3 regions of the Dehalobacter sp. TeCB1 genome follow, and region 1 is predicted to be linked to each of the others. Evidence: riboswitches for the same ligand, from Rfam matches in the RefSeq annotation. Region 1 holds a riboswitch; each other region holds the start of a gene.
The links. A riboswitch is a leader RNA that binds a small molecule or an ion and turns the genes downstream of it on or off. The one in region 1 is predicted to bind cobalamin.

Region 2: it holds a riboswitch for cobalamin, as region 1 does, so the genes downstream of both, A7D23_RS03250 (energy-coupling factor ABC transporter permease) here and A7D23_RS07670 (cobalamin-binding protein) in region 1, are expected to answer to the same signal.
Region 3: it holds a riboswitch for cobalamin, as region 1 does, so the genes downstream of both, tnpA (IS200/IS605 family transposase) here and A7D23_RS07670 (cobalamin-binding protein) in region 1, are expected to answer to the same signal.

What each region holds. Positions count from the first base shown of each region.
Region 1 covers NZ_MCHF01000026.1:36,165-42,196, reverse strand. Annotated here, with positions in the region: gene A7D23_RS07680 (heme ABC transporter ATP-binding protein) at 1-670, opposite strand, end outside; gene A7D23_RS07675 (iron chelate uptake ABC transporter family permease subunit) at 671-1,720, opposite strand; gene A7D23_RS07670 (cobalamin-binding protein) at 1,735-2,652, opposite strand; cobalamin riboswitch at 2,772-2,948, opposite strand; gene A7D23_RS07665 (hypothetical protein) at 2,994-3,158, opposite strand; gene A7D23_RS07660 (SPFH domain-containing protein) at 3,182-4,045, opposite strand; gene lonB (ATP-dependent protease LonB) at 4,246-5,991, shown strand; gene lon (endopeptidase La) at 6,030-6,032, shown strand, end outside.
Region 2 covers NZ_MCHF01000010.1:135,543-141,574, forward strand. Annotated here, with positions in the region: gene cbiQ (cobalt ECF transporter T component CbiQ) at 1-767, opposite strand, end outside; gene A7D23_RS03245 (energy-coupling factor ABC transporter substrate-binding protein) at 751-1,092, opposite strand; gene A7D23_RS03250 (energy-coupling factor ABC transporter permease) at 1,095-1,835, opposite strand; cobalamin riboswitch at 1,968-2,162, opposite strand; gene rlmH (23S rRNA (pseudouridine(1915)-N(3))-methyltransferase RlmH) at 2,263-2,742, opposite strand; gene A7D23_RS03260 (alpha/beta-type small acid-soluble spore protein) at 2,886-3,095, shown strand; gene A7D23_RS03265 (2-hydroxyacyl-CoA dehydratase) at 3,180-6,032, opposite strand, start outside.
Region 3 covers NZ_MCHF01000067.1:17,503-23,534, forward strand. Annotated here, with positions in the region: gene A7D23_RS14500 (reductive dehalogenase domain-containing protein) at 1-185, shown strand, start outside; gene A7D23_RS14505 (hypothetical protein) at 198-503, shown strand; gene A7D23_RS14510 (4Fe-4S binding protein) at 752-1,966, shown strand; gene A7D23_RS14515 (Crp/Fnr family transcriptional regulator) at 2,285-2,950, shown strand; gene A7D23_RS15750 (zinc ribbon domain-containing protein) at 3,017-3,217, shown strand; cobalamin riboswitch at 3,275-3,455, shown strand; gene tnpA (IS200/IS605 family transposase) at 3,664-4,110, shown strand; gene A7D23_RS14525 (energy-coupling factor transporter ATPase) at 4,266-5,762, shown strand; gene A7D23_RS14530 (energy-coupling factor transporter transmembrane component T) at 5,749-6,032, shown strand, end outside.

The sequences.
Region 1 (6,032 bases):
TGCCATAAGCCACAATTCTGCCTTTATCGAGAAGAATGATTTTATGGCTGAACTGGGCAGCAAGGTTAAGATCGTGCAAAACAGCGATTACGGTCAGGCTTTTGGTTTTATTCAAACGATCCAGAAGTTCCAGCAATTCATATTGGTGCTGGATATCTAAATGAGAGGTGGGTTCATCGAGCAGCAGGACTTTGGGTTCCTGAGTTAAGGCTCTGGCCACAATGACTCTTTGCCGCTCGCCTCCGCTTAGTTCGTTCACAGAGCGGTCCTTCAGGTGCCAGACGTTTGTCAGCTCCATCGCCCATTGAGCAATCTCCACATCCTTTTCAGAATCGCCCTCAAATCGCTTTTGATGAGGCATTCTGCCCATCAGTACCGTCTCCATGACAGAAAAAGCAAAATCCCCTCCGGTATCCTGGGGGACGACTGCAATCGTTTTGGCAAGATCTTTTTTCTTAATCTTAAAAATATCCTGATCATCGAGCAGGACGGCCCCCTTCTGGGGAGTAATTTCTGCGGTAATATTTTTCAGCAGGGTAGACTTGCCGGACCCGTTGGGGCCGATGATGGATACAAAGCTGCCCTTGCTGATTTCCAGGCTTAAGTCTTCCAGAATATTTTTACTGCCATAGGCGAATGTAAGGTTGCTGGCAATGATTAAAGAATCCACTTATATTACTCTCTCTTTCTTTTTCTTCAGCAGATAGATGAAGAAGGGTCCACCAAAAAGCGCAGTGATGACACCAACAGGGATTTCCTGTGAGCCCAGGCATGTCCTGGCAATCGTATCGGTAATCACCAAAAAGGTCCCGCCCACAAGAAAGGAGAGTGGAAGCAGGACCCGGTGATCCGGACCGACCATAATCCTGACAATATGTGGAACGATTAGTCCGACAAAACCAATGGAGCCGCAGGATGCCACGGCTCCCGCTGTTGTCAGGGAGGTGGCCATCAGCAGAATGATTTGCAGTTTCCCAAGATTGATGCCAAGATGCTGGGCGGCACTGTCGCCGAATACCATTGCATTCATTTCCTTCGCTAAAGTGAATAAGACAATCACGCCAATAATGATAAACGGCGCGGCAAGTTGGATATGCTCCCAGCTCTTGTTGGCAAAACTGCCCATGAGCCATAGATAAATTTTATCGATATCATCCGTATTCAAAACCATCAGAAAAGACATGACTGCTGACAGAAACGCACTGAGTGCGACCCCTGCCAGCAGAAGTGTCGTGACAACGACTTTTTTCCCGACTTTGGCTAGGGAGTAGACGATCCAGGTTGTCAGAAAAGCACCGATAAAACTGAAAACAGGAATTTCGATCATGCCCAGGAAACCGCCTGCTCCGGTAATGATGGCGATCGTCGCACCCAAACCTGCTCCGGAGGATACACCCATTACGTAAGGATCGGCCATCGGGTTTTTGAAAAAACCCTGCAGGGTACCTCCGATGACGCCCAGAGCTCCGCCAACCAAAGCTGCCAGAATGATTCTCGGAACACGCAGAGACCAGATAATCGTTTGATGGACATGGGGATAGTCTTCAGCATGAAACCAGTGATTCAATAAAGGTACTTTGCTCATGATAATTCCGGCGCTCTCTTTAAACGAAATATCTGCTGAGCCAACCGTTGTGCAAAAAATGCCCACAGCAATCAAAAACAAGGTGAAGCAGATCAGCAGGTACTTCCAACTTTTCCGGTTTTTTAAAACATCCATGATCAATAGCACCATTAATTTCCAAAAATTTCAGGATGAATAATTTTTGCGATTTGCTCCAGACCGTCAATGACTCTTGGGCCTGAGCGGCTGATCAGGTTGTCGTCGACAGCATATACCTTGTTGTCTTTCACCGCACTTAAGACTTCATAGCCGGTTCTGTTTTGGATATCAGCTGGGGTATGGGCATGAGTATTGATGATGTAATAATCCGGATCGGCTTGGAGCAGACTTTCCATGCTGTAATTATAAAATTTTTCAGTATTGCCGGCAGCAATATTGACGCCTCCGGCAACTTCGATAAGGTTATTGACAAAACTGGTTGAACCGGCCGACATCAGAGGATCGTCCCAAATTTCCACAAATACAGTTGGTTTGGCGATGTCTTTGAGTTTGGAGGTTATATTTGTCATTCTGGTTCTCATATCTGCAGTGACTTTCTTGGCTTCTGCTTCCTTACCAGTCAAAGAACCAGCCAATTCGATATTGCTGATAACCTGATCGATCGTATCGGCATCGAGTACAACAACCGTCACCTTCAGCTCTTCAAGCTTCTTGATGACATCTTCCTGCACGCCGGCTGCAATAAAGACCATATCAGGCTCGGCAGCGACAATCGTTTCCAGATTCGGGTTCTTAAATCCGCCCATTTTTTCTTTAGTCAACGCTTGCTCGGGATAATCACAGTAATCGGTTACACCGATAATTTCCTGATCAAGGCCAATGGCAAAAAGTATTTCAGTAATAGCAGGGGCCAAAGAAATAATTTTCTGGGGGTACGCGTCAAGGGTGATCTGTCTGCCCATCGTGTCTGTAAACGTTTTTCCCTTCAAGGCCTGCTCATTTTGCGTTGAACAGCCTGTGGCCAGTCCAAGGGCCAGGGTAAGCACCAGGGGCAGAATCAACAGCAGTGCAATTGGTTTCTTCTTCATAATCATTTCTCCTTTGTTTCGATTCTTTTTAAATAAAACAAAACAAAAGTCTCTTATATTCTAAGAGACTTTCCCATTCTAAGTCATTTAATCATTGAAGGAAGTGTTCTTACCATTACATCATCTTCCCAATCCTAGGCAGGTCTCCTGGCTTACGGGTCATTCTCCTCCCGGCCTTCCCAGATCATATCCAGTGGCATTCGGAATTCGTCTCCGCATACAGTGGTGGGTCCGCGCCGGTTTCCCGGTCTTCCCTATTATCCTCATCCTGAGGCACCTGGGATTAATCATTCATTTCTCATTTCCCTACGCTAACAATATTGCATAGAAGGCCCTTTTTGTCAATCTGAATTTTTTTTAGGAATCCTTCCGGCTTTTCGGACGCTTTCCCGCAGGAGATATTCAATGTGAGCGTTGACGCTCCGAAATTCGTCGGACGCCCATTCTTCAATAATGCTGAATAGCTTTGGATCGATACGCAGCGGAAAGTTCTTCTTGTCTGCCATTATCCTGCTCCTGCCAATGCTTTTTAATACAGGGTGCCGGTATTGAGTACTGGCTGGGCTGAACGGTCGGAGACAATTGCGACAAGTAGGTTGTTGATCATTGCCATCTTGCGTTCGTCGTCAAGTTCGATTGTCCCGCTGTTTTCCAACTGCTGAATGGCCATCTGGGCCATTCCGACAGCACCTTCCACAATTTTCTGACGGGCGGCCAGGATTGCGTTGGCCTGTTGCCTCTGAAGCATGGCGCTCGCAATCTCGGTGGCATAGGCCAGGTGGGTCAGGCGGGCTTCAATTACTTCCACGCCGGCAAGTGTAAGGCGCTCCTGAAGTTCCTTCGCAATTTCTTCGGCTACTTCCTCGGTGTTGCCCCTTAAGGAAACGTCACCTTCTTCATAATTGTCATAAGGATATTTGGTTGCAACATGGCGCAATGCTGTCTCACTTTGGATTTCTACAAACTGCTCATAATTGTCCACATCAAATACAGCTTTAGCAGAGTCAACCACTTTGATTACGACAACCGCAGCAATTTCAATCGGATTGCCGTCGACATCATTGACTTTCAAACGCTCACTGTTGAAGTTGCGGACTTTTAGAGAAATCTTTTTTGCTGCAACGAACGGAACCGTCATCCAGATGCCAGGTTCGCGAATGCTGCCAATATAGCTGCCGAAGAATGTCAGTACTTTGGCTTGATTTGGCTGGACAACCTGGATGCCGGTTGACACAATCAGTGCCAGAAGAAGCAGAATGGCTGCCAGTACGATATTCGTGAATCCTGTTTCTTTGACTGAGGCGATAACATTAAATACTGTTGCAGCTAAAAGGGCTAAAAAAATGAGAATGCCTAAGAACCCGTTAATTTTCCATACTTTTTTTTCGATCATAGTTTATCATCCTTTCTTGGAGAAAAATCCAGTCTGATCGAACTGGATCAAACAACTGGATCATACATTTAATTGATATGATTATGATATCACTTTAATATAATTAATGCAACTGGTTCTGCGGGTGATTTTGGCAATATGTTTTGAATCTTCTGATCTGGTAAATACTACATAGAGAGTCTTGAGCAGGAGGTACAGGAATGGAAGGTTTAGGGTTCGGGTCACTACTGGCGATGATTCAGCTGGCTTTTGTATTGGTTGTCGGGATTTATTTCTGGACGATGTTAAGGCAGCAGTACTCGACGAGATCTGCTGTGGAGAAGGAGTCCGTAAAACAAAAAGAAAAGCTGCAAAGAATGCGTAAAATATCTTTGACGATCCCGCTGTCGGAAAAGACCAGACCGGAAGTCTTTGCGGAGATCATTGGACAAAAAGAAGGCGTGAAAGCACTTCGGGCTGCTTTGTGCGGGCCGAATCCCCAGCATGTCCTGCTGTACGGGCCTCCGGGCGTCGGCAAAACAGCCGCAGCCAGGCTTGTCCTTCAAGAAGCTATGAAAAATTCGCTCTCACCGTTTAAAAGTGAGGCAAAATTTATTGAAATTGACGGTACGACGGCCAGATTCGATGAGAGAGGGATCGCTGACCCGCTGATTGGTTCTGTCCATGATCCGATTTATCAGGGAGCTGGCGCCATGGGGATGGCGGGAATACCGCAGCCGAAGATGGGTGCAGTCACCAAAGCCCACGGTGGGATTCTTTTTATTGATGAAATTGGTGAACTTCACACTATCCAAATTAATAAACTGCTTAAAGTGATGGAGGACCGCAAGGTTATTCTGGAAAGCTCGTACTACAGCTCTGAGGACAGCAATGTCCCTGAGCACATCCACGATATTTTCCAAAACGGCTTGCCGGCAGATTTTAGAATGATTGGTGCGACGACCAGAAGACCGGAGGAAATACCAGCGGCAGTACGCTCACGCTGTATGGAAATCTTCTTCAGGGCGCTTCAGCCGGAGGAAATTGCAGTCATCGCCAAAAATGCCGCCGAAAAAATTGATATAGAGATCACAGACAGAGCATTGGAAGTTCTTAAAAAATACGCCACGAACGGCAGAGAAGCTGTCAATATCGTGCAGCTGGCAGCCGGAGTCGTTCAAAATGAAGGCCATTGCTGTATCGATGAGGAGAACATTGAGTGGGTGGTTACGACCGGACAATACACGCCAAGGCCGGAGAAAAAAATTCCGCCTTTCCCCCAGATAGGATTGGTCAACGGCCTAGCAATCTACGGAGCAAACCTTGGCATGCTCCTGGAAATCGAGGTCACAGCCTACCCGGTCAGGAACCGTAAGGGAGAGCTCTATGTAACCGGAATTGTTGAAGAGGAAGAATCAGGTTATGAGGGTAAAAAAACGCGCCGGAAAAGTATGGCGCGCTCCTCGCTGGAAAATGTTCTGACGGTGCTTTGCCGGGAGCATAGGATTGAACCGCGTCATTACGATATCCATGTCAATTTCCCCGGGGGAGTTCCAATGGATGGTCCGTCGGCAGGGACGGCAATGGCGACCGCAGTGTATTCAGCAATTAAGAAATGCAAGGTAGACAATACCGCAGCTATGACCGGGGAGTTATCGATTCGGGGCAGAGTAAAACCGGTTGGCGGGATCAGTGCCAAAATTGAGGCAGCCGTCCAGTCAGGGTGTAAAAAAGTATTTATTCCGCAGGAAAACTGGCAGGCCAGGTTTGCTCACTGGGAAAAGGACATCCAGATCATTCCGGTGGAAACGCTCGATGAGATATTGAATGCAGTACTGCAACCTGTTCTGCCGACCACCGACATGGTCGAAGTGGATTTGTCGGAAAAGGAGGTATCGCTGAATAAAGTGCTGAAAAGGATAAAAATTCCATCAGGCAATTTGCATGAACAAGGTAAGCCGTGTTAAAATATAGCACTGACAAGTCTTTTGAGGGGAGATAAATTATG
Region 2 (6,032 bases), on a different contig from region 1:
TTGGAAAACAGCGCAACTGCAATCAGGAATAGGTTAATCAGCACAATCGGAATATATTCTGTCCAATGAGTCTCCGCCTGCTCATGGATCACACTGAGCTCACCGTCATATCCCCTGGCTTCAAGCGCAATATACAGTTCATCCGCCCTCTGATAAGACCGGATAAAAAGTGACGAAGCCAGAGCCGCCAATGAACGGTATCCGGAAGAAAGCCCCGCATAGCCCAAGCGGGAATTCTGTGCCGTAAACATGGTGTCTGCCATTTCCAAAAATACAAAAATAAACCGGTAGATCAGTCCCATCAATTCAACCATCAGTCTTGGAACTTTAAGCTTCCGAAGAACTGCCAACAGGTCTACCATTGGTGTACTCAGCGATAAATAATACAGACAGGAAACCGCGCCAAGCGCTTTAAAAAACAGATTTGCCGCACTTAGAATACCGGACTGCGACACCCCGATATACATGCCAAATGCATATACAGAGAATACAAAAACATCTTTGTCCCCTGAAACATTGACCGCAATGGTTAAAACGCCGATCACTAAAAAGGAAAGCGGGACAAGCATCAGTCTAATAAAAATTCCAACAGGGGTACCACCTTTGCAAACGGTATACCACCCCATGATCAGGAGCGTCAAGATTGACACCGCAACGGAATCAGCCCAGAGACAGACCCCCAAAACCGAAACGGCTAAGACTAGCTTTTGCAATGGATTTGTTTGTTTAAGCTTGGATAAATAAGCGTATTTATCGATGTAAATCATTGTTTACCGGTTCTTCCTTTTTCTTACGACCCCGCAGATAACCTAACCCGTAGCCCAAAACACCTGCTCCGACAGCTGCCTGAAGCGCAAACAACAAGCTTTCAATTTCTCCGCTGGGCGGCTCCCAAATCGGTGAGAACCAGGGCTGGTAATTCCCGTTAAGTTCTGTTATAGCTTGTTCAGCTTGGCTGTCAGCTCCAGCAAATTCCGCATTTTTTTGCACAATGAGGGGTACAACAGCAAGCGCTATGACAATCGTAATTAAAATAATATTTGTGATGATAACCCGATTTTTATTCTTCGGTTTCATCGTTTCTACAGACATTTTCAGACCCCCTTTGAAAGTATTTTTAAGTCTTTAAGCTCATCCCCGGCATAGGATGAAATCGCCTTAAATATTAGCACTGTCAAAATACCTTCACTGATCGCCAATGGTACTTGCGTTAAGGCAAAAATACCTAAAAACTTGGTAAGTGATGCCATAGCGCCGCCTGTTCCAGCAGGAAACGCCAGTGCAAGCTGCACCGATGTCGTGACGTAAGTTAATAAATCCCCAAGTGCGGCAGCGAGAAACACGGCAAGCCACTGCGGTCCATTTGCTTTCTTCACAATTTTGTATGTAGCAAAAGCCACCAGCGGCCCCACAATGCCCATCGAAAAAGTATTTGCTCCCAATGTTGTCAATCCGCCATGAGCCAGTAAAACAGCCTGAAACAGCAGTATGATCAGGCCAATTACGGCCATTGCGGTTGGTCCGAACAAGATAGCGCCAAAGCCAACCCCCGTAGGATGCGAACTGCTTCCTGTAACGGAAGGAATCTTCAGGGAAGACAAAACAAAAGCAAAGGCGCCTGCCATCGCCAAAAGCATTAATGTTTTGGGATGCTCTCCAACAGTTCTTCTGATAGAAAAAAAACCTGCCAGAACAAAAGGTATTGCCAAAGCACCCCAGGTAATACACCAACCCGCAGGAAGGAAGCCCTCCATGATATGCATGGCATATGTCTGCTGGGGCAAGAACATAAACATAAGTACGAGACCCATTATCCAAATCTTTTTATTTATCATCGTCAAACTCTCCTATATAAGATATGAAACAAAAAACCTCTCAACATCTTACGTCGAGAGGCTCATATGCTAGGAAGTTTTCCTCGGTAGTCTTGCACATAACATCCCCCTCTCTATCACTCGTAGAGTATATGGTGAGACACTAAAACAGGTAGGTCTTCTGGCTTAAGCATCATCGATCTTCAGACCTTCCCAGTTTCCCAGTGGTATACCTGAAGAACTCCACTTTCACAGCGGCGTGACCGCGCGGGCTTCTACCCGACTTTCCTTATTCATTGAATGGTACGCTTATCAGCTTCATTCAACACCTGTTCTGCCTATTCAGTTTTAATCCTGATTCATTATATCGCTCTTTCGACAAGGAATCAATATTATTTTTACTTTAGCCTTGAACATATTAATTGAAGTATCTTTACCTCCATCAATTCTATTTGTGGTAGGGTTCCCCTTTGCTGATCTTGCACGCCCGGTAAATCTGCTCCAGCAGGATAAGCCTGATCATCTGGTGCGGAAAGGTAAGCTTCGAGAACGACCACCGGTAATCGGCGCGTTTTCGGATTTCATCTGCCGTACCAAGAGATCCGCCAATCACAAAAGTGATCCGGCTCTGGCCTGAAAGCCCTTTTTCATCAAACAAAACGGCAAGTTCGGGTGAAGAAAGTTCCTTTCCCAGAAGATCCAGCAAAACCACATAATCCTGAGGTGAAATTAATTTAAGAACCTTTTCAGCTTCTTTCTGTTTTACTCTTGCTTCGTCGGCAGCTGATGCCCTTTCGGGGCATGGTTCGTCCTCAACTTCAATCATCTCAAGCCGGATGTACGCGCCAAGACGCTTGGCGTATTCCTTCAGCCCTTCTTTTAAATATTTTTCTTTGATTTTCCCTACCGCTAGAACTTTGATCTGCAGCATGTTTTCTCCAACTCCAGTCACTATGTTTGCTCCAAACATTTGCAATCAAAAACTTGAAGGTTAAATCTCTCTGATATTGGATTATTTACAATGAAGATTTTTTTCAAAAGTGTTAATAATATTGATGGAGGTGAAAAAAAATGAGCAAAACAAATGAAAGCAAAAAAAAGCTGCTGCAGAATCTAAAAATGGAGGCTGCGGCTGAAATCGGCCATCTTGATTTTGTAAGGGAAAATAACGATCACTATAAAGGCGATGTTACTGCCAGACAGAATGGTCTGGAAGGAGGCCCGATCGGCGGCCAGATGGTCAAAAAAATGATCGCCTATGCCAAACAGCAGATGAAATAGAATAACGGACTCATTTAGTATTCCTAATCTACTTCAATAAATATTCAAAACTTCTTCAGCCTACAATACTGAAGAGGTTTTTTGTTATATAATCTTCTGTTCGGAATACGACTGCTCTGTACCTTCTTCAGTGTTATGCAAAGCTGCCGCTCCCTCGCCGGGTGCAGATTGCATTTGCCCGGCGTTGTTATTCATTTTATTTCTATTGTTTGTATTGGCATTATTGACTGCTGCCGCCTTTTCCATATTTTTGAAAGCGACTGAAAGCATCAGTTTAATTCTGTTGATCTGATTCACCTGGCTGGCACCCGGATCGTAATCGATTGGCACAATATTCGCCAGCGGGTAGCGCCGTTTAAGTTCGCGGACCATCCCTTTACCCGTGATATGATTTGGCAGGCAGGCAAACGGCTGCAGACAGGTGACGTTTGTTGCTCCGCTTTCTATCAGTTCCAGCATTTCCGCGGTCAGGAACCAGCCTTCGCCGGTCTGATGTCCGAGATGCATGATTTTGCCGGCCATATCGGCCAACTCATAAATCGATTTGGGAGGATGGAAACGGTTGCTCTTCGCCAGAGTGCGTTTCATTACCCGGCGGTAGTTTTCCAACCGCCAGATAATATAGCGGCTGATAAGCTCGCTTTTCAGTGAGCCAGCGAGTTCTTTTCTTCTGAATATCGTTCCATACGCACAGTACATAAAGAAATCCATCAGGTCCGGCAGAACGGCTTCGGCGCCTTCCTTTTCCAGGACATCGACAATAAAGTTATTGGCAAATGGATGAAATTTGACGAGGATCTCGCCAACCACTCCAACCTTTGGTTTTTTGACATTGGAGATTTCAATATGATCAAAGTCCTTGATAATCCGGCGGATATTCCGGTGATATTCCCGCAGGTTCATCGCAGCCAGGGTCGGCTTCAGGTCCTTCAGCCATTTGGCCAGGAGATCATTCGTTTCTCCTTTATTTTTCTCATAGGGTCGTATGGCATTGGTTACGCGCATCAGCAGATCGCCATAAACCGTAGCCATCACGCAACGCTTGATCATCTTCATGGAAAGTTTGAACCCGGGATTGGACTCCAGACCGCCGGCATTAAGGGAAATAACCGGAATCTGTTCCATGCCGGCATCTTTTAAGGCTTTACGGATAAAGCCAATATAATTACTGGCCCGGCAGCCGCCGCCTGTTTGCGACATGATAACTGCCGTCTTGTTTAGGTCGTAACGGCCTGATTTCAGCGCCGCCATAATTTGACCGACAACTAAGATTGACGGATAGCAGGCATCGTTATGCACATGCAGAAGTCCCTGTTCGACGACATCCATCTCGACATCAGGCAGAATCTCTATCTTATAGCCTTCCAAACGGGTGGCTTCTTCAATCAGTTCAAAATGGATCGGTGCCATCTGCGGAGAAAGAATCGTATACTCATGCTTCATTTCTTCTGTAAACATGACTCTTTTGGGTGTCTCAAAAAGCTTATGCGCATGAATTTCTTTTTTGTCTCTTTCCTTCATTGCAGCGAGCAATGACCGTATCCGGATACGAATAGCGCCCAGATTATTGATCTCATCAATTTTGACCAGGGTATAGGTCTTTCTGTACTGGTGCAGTATCTCCTGAACCTGATCCGTGGTGACGGCATCCAGTCCGCATCCGAACGAATTCAATTGGACAAGTTCCAAGTCATCCCTGCTTGCCACAAAACTTGCTGCCGCATACAGCCTGGAGTGGTAAACCCATTGGTCGAGGACGCGCAGAGGCCTTTCCACCTGACCAAGATGAGCGACAGAATCTTCAGTCAGCACAGCGATCCCCAGACCGGTAATCATCTCTGGAATCCCGTGGTTAATCTCCGGATCGGTATGATACGGCCGACCGGCAAGTACGATGCCTTTCAGGTTGTTCTTTTGCAAATAGTCCAATACTTCTTCCGCTTTGTTTCTGAGGTCCTGGCGAACAGCATCTCTTTCGGCAAAAGCCTTATCTACAGCACTTGCTGCCTCTTGTCGTGTTATACCTATCGCTTTAAATTCTTCATAGATCCGAACTTTTAAACGTGCCATATCATCAATCGGCAGGAACGGGAAAATAAACGCAACTTCTTTGTTCCTTATTTCATCCACATTGGCATGAAGGGATTCCGGATAAGAAGTGACAATCGGGCAGTTGTAATTATTATTGGCACCAGCCAGCTCTTTTTCATCCCTCGGAAGGCACGGATAAAAAATCCGCTTGACCCCTTTGTTCAGAAGGTCCTTAATATGCCCGTTGGCCAGTTTGGCCGGATAGCACAGCGACTCGGAAGCTACGGTCTCCATGCCGAGCTCAAATATCTTTTTCGAGGAGCGGCCGGACAAAATAACTCTAAAACCGAGCTCCGTTAGCAGCGTATACCAGAACGGATAATGCTCATACATATTCAGGACCCGTGGAATCCCGATCTCGCCACGGGCTGCTTCTTCCTTCTTCAGTGGTTTATAGGCAAAAAGACGCTCATATTTATAGGCAAAAAGGTTCGGAATATCCTCAGAGGTGCTTTCCAGTCCGGCTCCGCGTTCGCAGCGGTTTCCTGTCAGAAACTCCCTGCCGTCCGAGAATTGGTTGACCGTCAGCAGGCAATTATTGCCGCATAAGCCACAGTGGCGCGTACGGGTCTCGGTATGGAAATCCTCCAGTTCATTTTCACCAAGCAGGGTAGTCTGTTCTCCGGCCTGATAATGGTCGCGGGCGATAAGAGCTGCTCCGAACGCGCCCATGATACCGGCAATGTCCGGACGAATGACCTGGCGGCCGGTGACACGTTCAAAACTTCTTAAAACAGCATCGTTATTAAACGTTCCGCCCTGAACAACGATTTTCTTGCCAACTTCGGAAGAATTGTGCAAGCGGATGACTTTGTACAACGCATTTTTGACGACTGAATACGAGAT
Region 3 (6,032 bases), on a different contig from region 1:
TGGCTGTAAGAGATCGAACCGGAATAGCACATCAAATCATGCTATGGGGGCAAAAGAGCTTTTATCCGAGTCCGTCAAAGGACGATTATAATGCTCCGACGTGGGCGACTTATAAAGACGTGCCTTGGTGGATGAGAACGGATATGTTCTTTGACGGAATACCGGAAGGCATCTTTAAGAAATAGGAGGGATAGCGGATGAGCCTTTATTCGTTCATTGCAGGAATGGGAACAGCAGTAGCTGTGTATTGGTTGTATTCATGGTCGAAGCAACGTGGTCAAAGCTTAAATTGGTGGAAATGGTTAGTCGTTTGTGCGTGGGTTTTATTACTCTTTTTAACGGATATATTTATTTTCACTAGTCTCGGTGAAAATGAGTCTCGTGCGGCTTTAATGGGCGGAGTCTTTTTGACTGCAATCACTGTAATTTCAGGAGTCGGGATCTGGCGTTGGTTTTTTACTGTACCGAAAGCAAAAATAATTGATAATGCATCTAAAATGTAATTATTTTTGTTCTCAGTTTTAAGGTAAGGCTGAATGGTTTGCTGCCCAGAGAGAAAACAAAAATATAATCGCTGGGCAGTCAAACCGTTTGTCGTAAAAGCGTGGTTAGCAGTTTAAGAAAATTTGAGGGACACTCTTGTAGCCGGATCCAACAAGACTTGGAACTATATGCACTATGTTTCAATTAAGGCGGGAAGTGCTGAGAAAGGCACGTAGTGCGGATATAATAAACGATGGTATACCGGGAGATGTGTAATTTGTCTAAAGCTCATTTAAAAAAACTGTTCTTATTTATGTTTTATGGATCTTTAATGATCGCATTATTGTTTAGTTTTAAGGGCAGACAGATGGATGTCCAGCAATTCTTACCCTCAATGCTGAGCAATGCTCAGGAGTTTGAAGTAATTGAAACTCATCCTCTGACCTATGCAGGCTATAAGAATATCAACGGTCAGGATACGCTGCAGGGATACGTAGTTTTTGGCCAAGGAAGCGGCTATGGCGGTCCTGTATCTGTTTTAACGGCTACAGACCCCAACGGTAACATTTTAAAAGTTCGGGTTGTAGGGTATGCTACGGAAACACCATCCTATATTCAATCAGTTTTGAGAGGGGATTTTCTGAAGCAATTTATAGGTAAACCTGTAGATGAACCGCTGGAAATTGGACGGGATATCGACAAGGTGACCAGTGCTACGCTATCATCAAGAGGAATTACCGATGCAGTCCGCCAGGCTAGTCATGGGCTGGGTAGAAACCAATTTGCCTTGAATATTTCTGAGCCTTCGGAGAATATTAATTTGGGGATTAAAGAAATAGGTTTGGCTTTATTAATATTTGCAACGATTATAGGAGTGCGTTTGAAAATCAATAAGCTGCGCTGGGTAGTTATTATATGCAGTATATTTTTTACAGGTTTCTGGTTTAACTGCTCAATTTCACTTGCAAACATTGCCAGCGGATTAATGGGATTCTTCCCAGCTTTTAAACAAAATCTTTTTTGGTATATTTTGATCGTCGGGATTCCATTAATTATTTTCTTAAACGGGAAGAATCTATACTGTTATTGGTTATGTCCTTTTGGAGGAATTCAGGAAATACTGGCAAAAATCGGAGGCGGAAAACTAAAATGTAATCATAATATAGGAACATGGCTGCAAAAAATTAAATACATGTTAGTTTGGATCGTGCTGATTTTAAGCTTTTTCTTTAAATCACCGAGTGTAGGTGGCAGTTATGAGCCCTTTGGAGTCCTGTTCGGATTTCAGGGTGTGAGTGTGCAATGGATACTGCTCAGCATTATCCTGGTTGTATCGCTGTTTATCAGAAGATTTTGGTGTTTATACTTTTGTCCGGTCGGGGTGATCAATGAAATCATCATTAAAGCAAGACGGTTCGTAAATTCCCTTTTCCAAAAGAAACAGGAACAAGGTATTCTAACGAATAAAGGAAGGACACTATGAGGAACCTTGGCTCTAAGGAAGTATTTTTCTGTACTTTGACAGCGACAATCTTATTTTTAGTTATGGTCTTACTATTTAGCAACATAAAACAACTTTTATAACTATTCATCAGCGTTGAATTAAATAACGCAAAAAAAGCATGTTCATTATCTGCATACAGTATCCACGAAGAAAAAATAATAAATAATTAAATGAGGGTAGTTCTGTCTGCCTATATCTCTAATTATCAGGAGATTTAGGTAGACAAGGAAACAACATAATTACATTTTCACATATTAATTAGTCTAAGTATAAGGCTAAGTACAAGGGAGTGTAATCATGAGTGATAATGATCTACCGTGGCTGAAACACACAAAATTATTCCGGTCGCCAATAGATGGATGGAAGAAAGTTTTTGCGCATAGAGAAAGATTGTTATATCCCAAAGGAAGCATTATTATTAAACAAGGCATCACTATTGAGAAACTATTATATATTTTTACAGGGACGGTTGAATATTCGAAAGTTGACGAAGAAGGCAATGAGGTTCTCATTGATGTATTGGGTGCAAATAATTTATTTATGATTGCTCCATTGTTTACCGGTATTCCCCCTCTCGGTTCATTTACGGCTGTAGAAGACACAGTAGCAGCTGCAATTTCAATTCAGGAAATGAAAAGTTTGATGAAGTCTGATTTTACGCTTACTGAAGAGTTGCTCTACGACCTTTCAATGAAAAGTAATAACCACATAAGTCGGCTGCAAAAACATTACACTTACAAAGTAGACCATAGAATTATCGAAACTTTGTGTGCACTTGCAGATCAACAAGGGATGCAACTGTTTATCAATCAACAAGATTTGGCTGAACTTGCAGATACAACAAGAGTAACGGTGTCAAAATTATTTCGCGACTTAAAATCTGAGAACATTATACGGCCAATATATGGAGGGATCATTATACAGGATTATAGCCGCCTAAAAAACTGGCAGAAACATATTTAAAGATCTACAATTTAGACTAAATGAATTTATTATTGATGAAGAAATGATATTTTAGGAGGTTATTAAATGCCAACTTATGACTTTATTTGCGAAAAGTGTGGTCACAAGTTTTCAATTTTTTGTAGTGTAAGTTCAAGAGACAAACAAATATGTCCGCAGTGCACTGATGATAATATAACTCAGCGGTTTACAACGGTTAATGCCTATGGAGTCAAAGGTGGTAAAGCCTGTTCATCTGGGAAATGCGGTTCTGGCTGCAAATGTTAAAATCTGCACCATCTTTTCTCTTGACTTTTCTCCAATTTCATTTAGAATAATACGTAATAATCATATATTCTTTTTGGTGTCTCTTATGGAGAAGAATAGGGAATCAGGTGCAAATCCTGGACGGACCCACCGCTGTAAATAGTTGTGATGACTGTACAATGCCACTGAGAAATTGGGAAGGCACAGAAGTCGGTTAAAACTATGAGTCAGAAGACCTGCCAATAAAGATACGTAATGAAGCGACGGTAAAGTTTCAGTTTGAGGGATTAGAGTCCCTCAAACTGAAACTTTTTTATTAATGCTTCAGCAAGTTCAAAACGTAGACGTTTTGAACACAAAACCACCCGTTACACGGGTGGAGACAAAGAATTATAAAAAAGAAATTCACCTTCCGCTATAATGATGAATGTTCAAGCCATCAAAAAGCAAAAGGAAGGGGAATTTCTATGGATAAAAGTTTAGCACACACAAAATGGATGTGTAAATACCACATAGTATTTACACCAAAGTATAGGAGGCAGGTAATATATAAGCAGATCAAGTCAGATATAACGCAGATAATAAAGGAGCTTTGTAAATATAAAGGTGTAGAGATAATCGAAGGGCATGCAATGCCCGATCATATCCACCTGCTTGTATCAATTCCGCCGAAGATGAGCGTATCAAGTTTCATGGGGTATTTGAAGGGAAAAAGCGCAATGATGATATTTGATCGGCATGCCAATTTGAAATATAAGTTTGGCAATCGCCATTTCTGGGCAACCGGGTACTATGTCAGTACTGTGGGACTAAATGAAGCGACCATAGCAAAATATGTAAGAGAACAGGAACTGCATGATCAGATAAATGATAAGGTAAGTGTCAAAGAGTTAGAAGACCCCTTCAGGGGTTAGCCAGGTAATAAATGCTGAATGGCTTGAACGAAGTGCAAGCCAGCACTTTTAGGTGCAGGCTTGCAATAAGCCCTTATAGGGCTAGAGCATGCCACCCGTTTTACGGGTGGTCATGACTTTGTATTTATTGCATTTAATATGGAGGTTTTCATCCTATGGAACCTGTGGTACAGCTTAAAATAGAAGCTCTTACTTTTCCACCGGAAACAAAAAAAGTATTAAAAGATATCGACTTAACCATTAATAAAGGAGATTTCATTGCCATTACAGGGGAAGCTGCATCGGGCAAATCGATGTTGCTCCATAGCATCACCGGAGCAGCGCCTCAATTTTTCAATGGACAGTTAAACGGCACCATTAAGGTGATGGGGAAAAACATTAATGAAATCCCCTTAGCAAAAATGTGCGATCACATCGGCTATATGATGCAGGAGCCGCAAAATCAGATTGTCAGTATCACGGTAGAAGAAGAAGTTGCTTTCGGTATTGCCAATATGGAACTTCCTTGGGAGGAAATTAAGCATAGAGTCAAAAAAACTTTACAATTCGTTGGACTGGAGGGTTTTGAACAAAGAAATACGGATGGACTGTCCGGCGGCCAAGCCCAAAGAGTGGTATTGGCAAGTGTTCTAGCGATGGAAACTCCCATTCTTGTTTTAGATCAGCCCACCGCAGAATTAGACGGAAAGGGAAAACAAGACCTCTATTCTCATATCGCTTATTTAAACAGAGAAAAAGGAGTTACCGTGATTATGGTGATGGACCGGGCCTGCGATATTCTCCCTTATACCAATCGTATTCTTATCATGGCTGAAGGAGCCATTCAAGAAGAATGCAGCCCTGATGACTATCTAGAACGGTTAAATAAAAAAATCAGCCCAGCAAAAAATATTACAGCAACAGATGAAACAATAATTGAAGTGAAGGATCTAACCTTTACCTATAAAGGGGATTTTAAGGGATGTGAAAAAATTGATTTGGCGATTAATCACGGTGATTTTATTGGGTTGATTGGACTCAATGGTTCAGGGAAAACGACGCTCTTAAAGTTAATAGAAGGTTTGCTTGTCCCGGATGCGGGTGCGATTCAAATATTTGGCAAACCCCTAACCAAAAGAAATTTAGCAACCATACGCAGTCAAATAGGTTTTCTGTTTCAAAACCCTGATCTTCAAATCTTTGCAAACACAGTAAAAGACGAGGTAGCATTTATTTTAAGAAAAAGAAAACTGCCGGAAGGGGAAATTGAAGAGAAGGTAAATGGAATTCTAGCTGAAGTCGGGCTGTTAGCATACGCCGATATCCATCCTCACAGGCTCAGCCGCTGCCAGCGTCAGAAACTGGCAATTGCCTCTGTTTTAGTAGGAGATCCTGAGATTATCATAGCTGATGAACCGACCTCAGGCTTAGATGAAGAACAAAGTGCCCTGATTATGGAGCTGCTTTCTGCATTTCAGCAACAAGGTAAAACGGTTATTCTCGTTACCCATGACCTGGGTTTGGCAAAACAATATACCAATCGTATTGTGGCGATGCATAAGCACCGTCTGGTATTGGATATTCCGACCCAAGAAATTGGTTCTTTTGAAAAAACATTGAAGGACATCGGGTTAGATTTTCAGAAGGAGGGCATTGCTAATGGCCTTCATTGAAAAAATTGATCCGCGCACGAAATTGGTATGGTGTTTAACACTGATCCTTACAGCTTTACTTTCGCAGAATCTGATCCAGGAAATTGGGATGATTGCATTGGTAATGATTACGGATTGTATTTTTTCTAACCATTTAAAAAAATATAAAATACTAGTACCTGTAATGCTTTTAGTTGCCTCGCAAATTATTGTCATACAGCTTTTGTTCTGCCGGGATGGAGAACTTCTTTGGCAGTGGGGAATCGTATCTGTTTATACTGGCGCTATTCC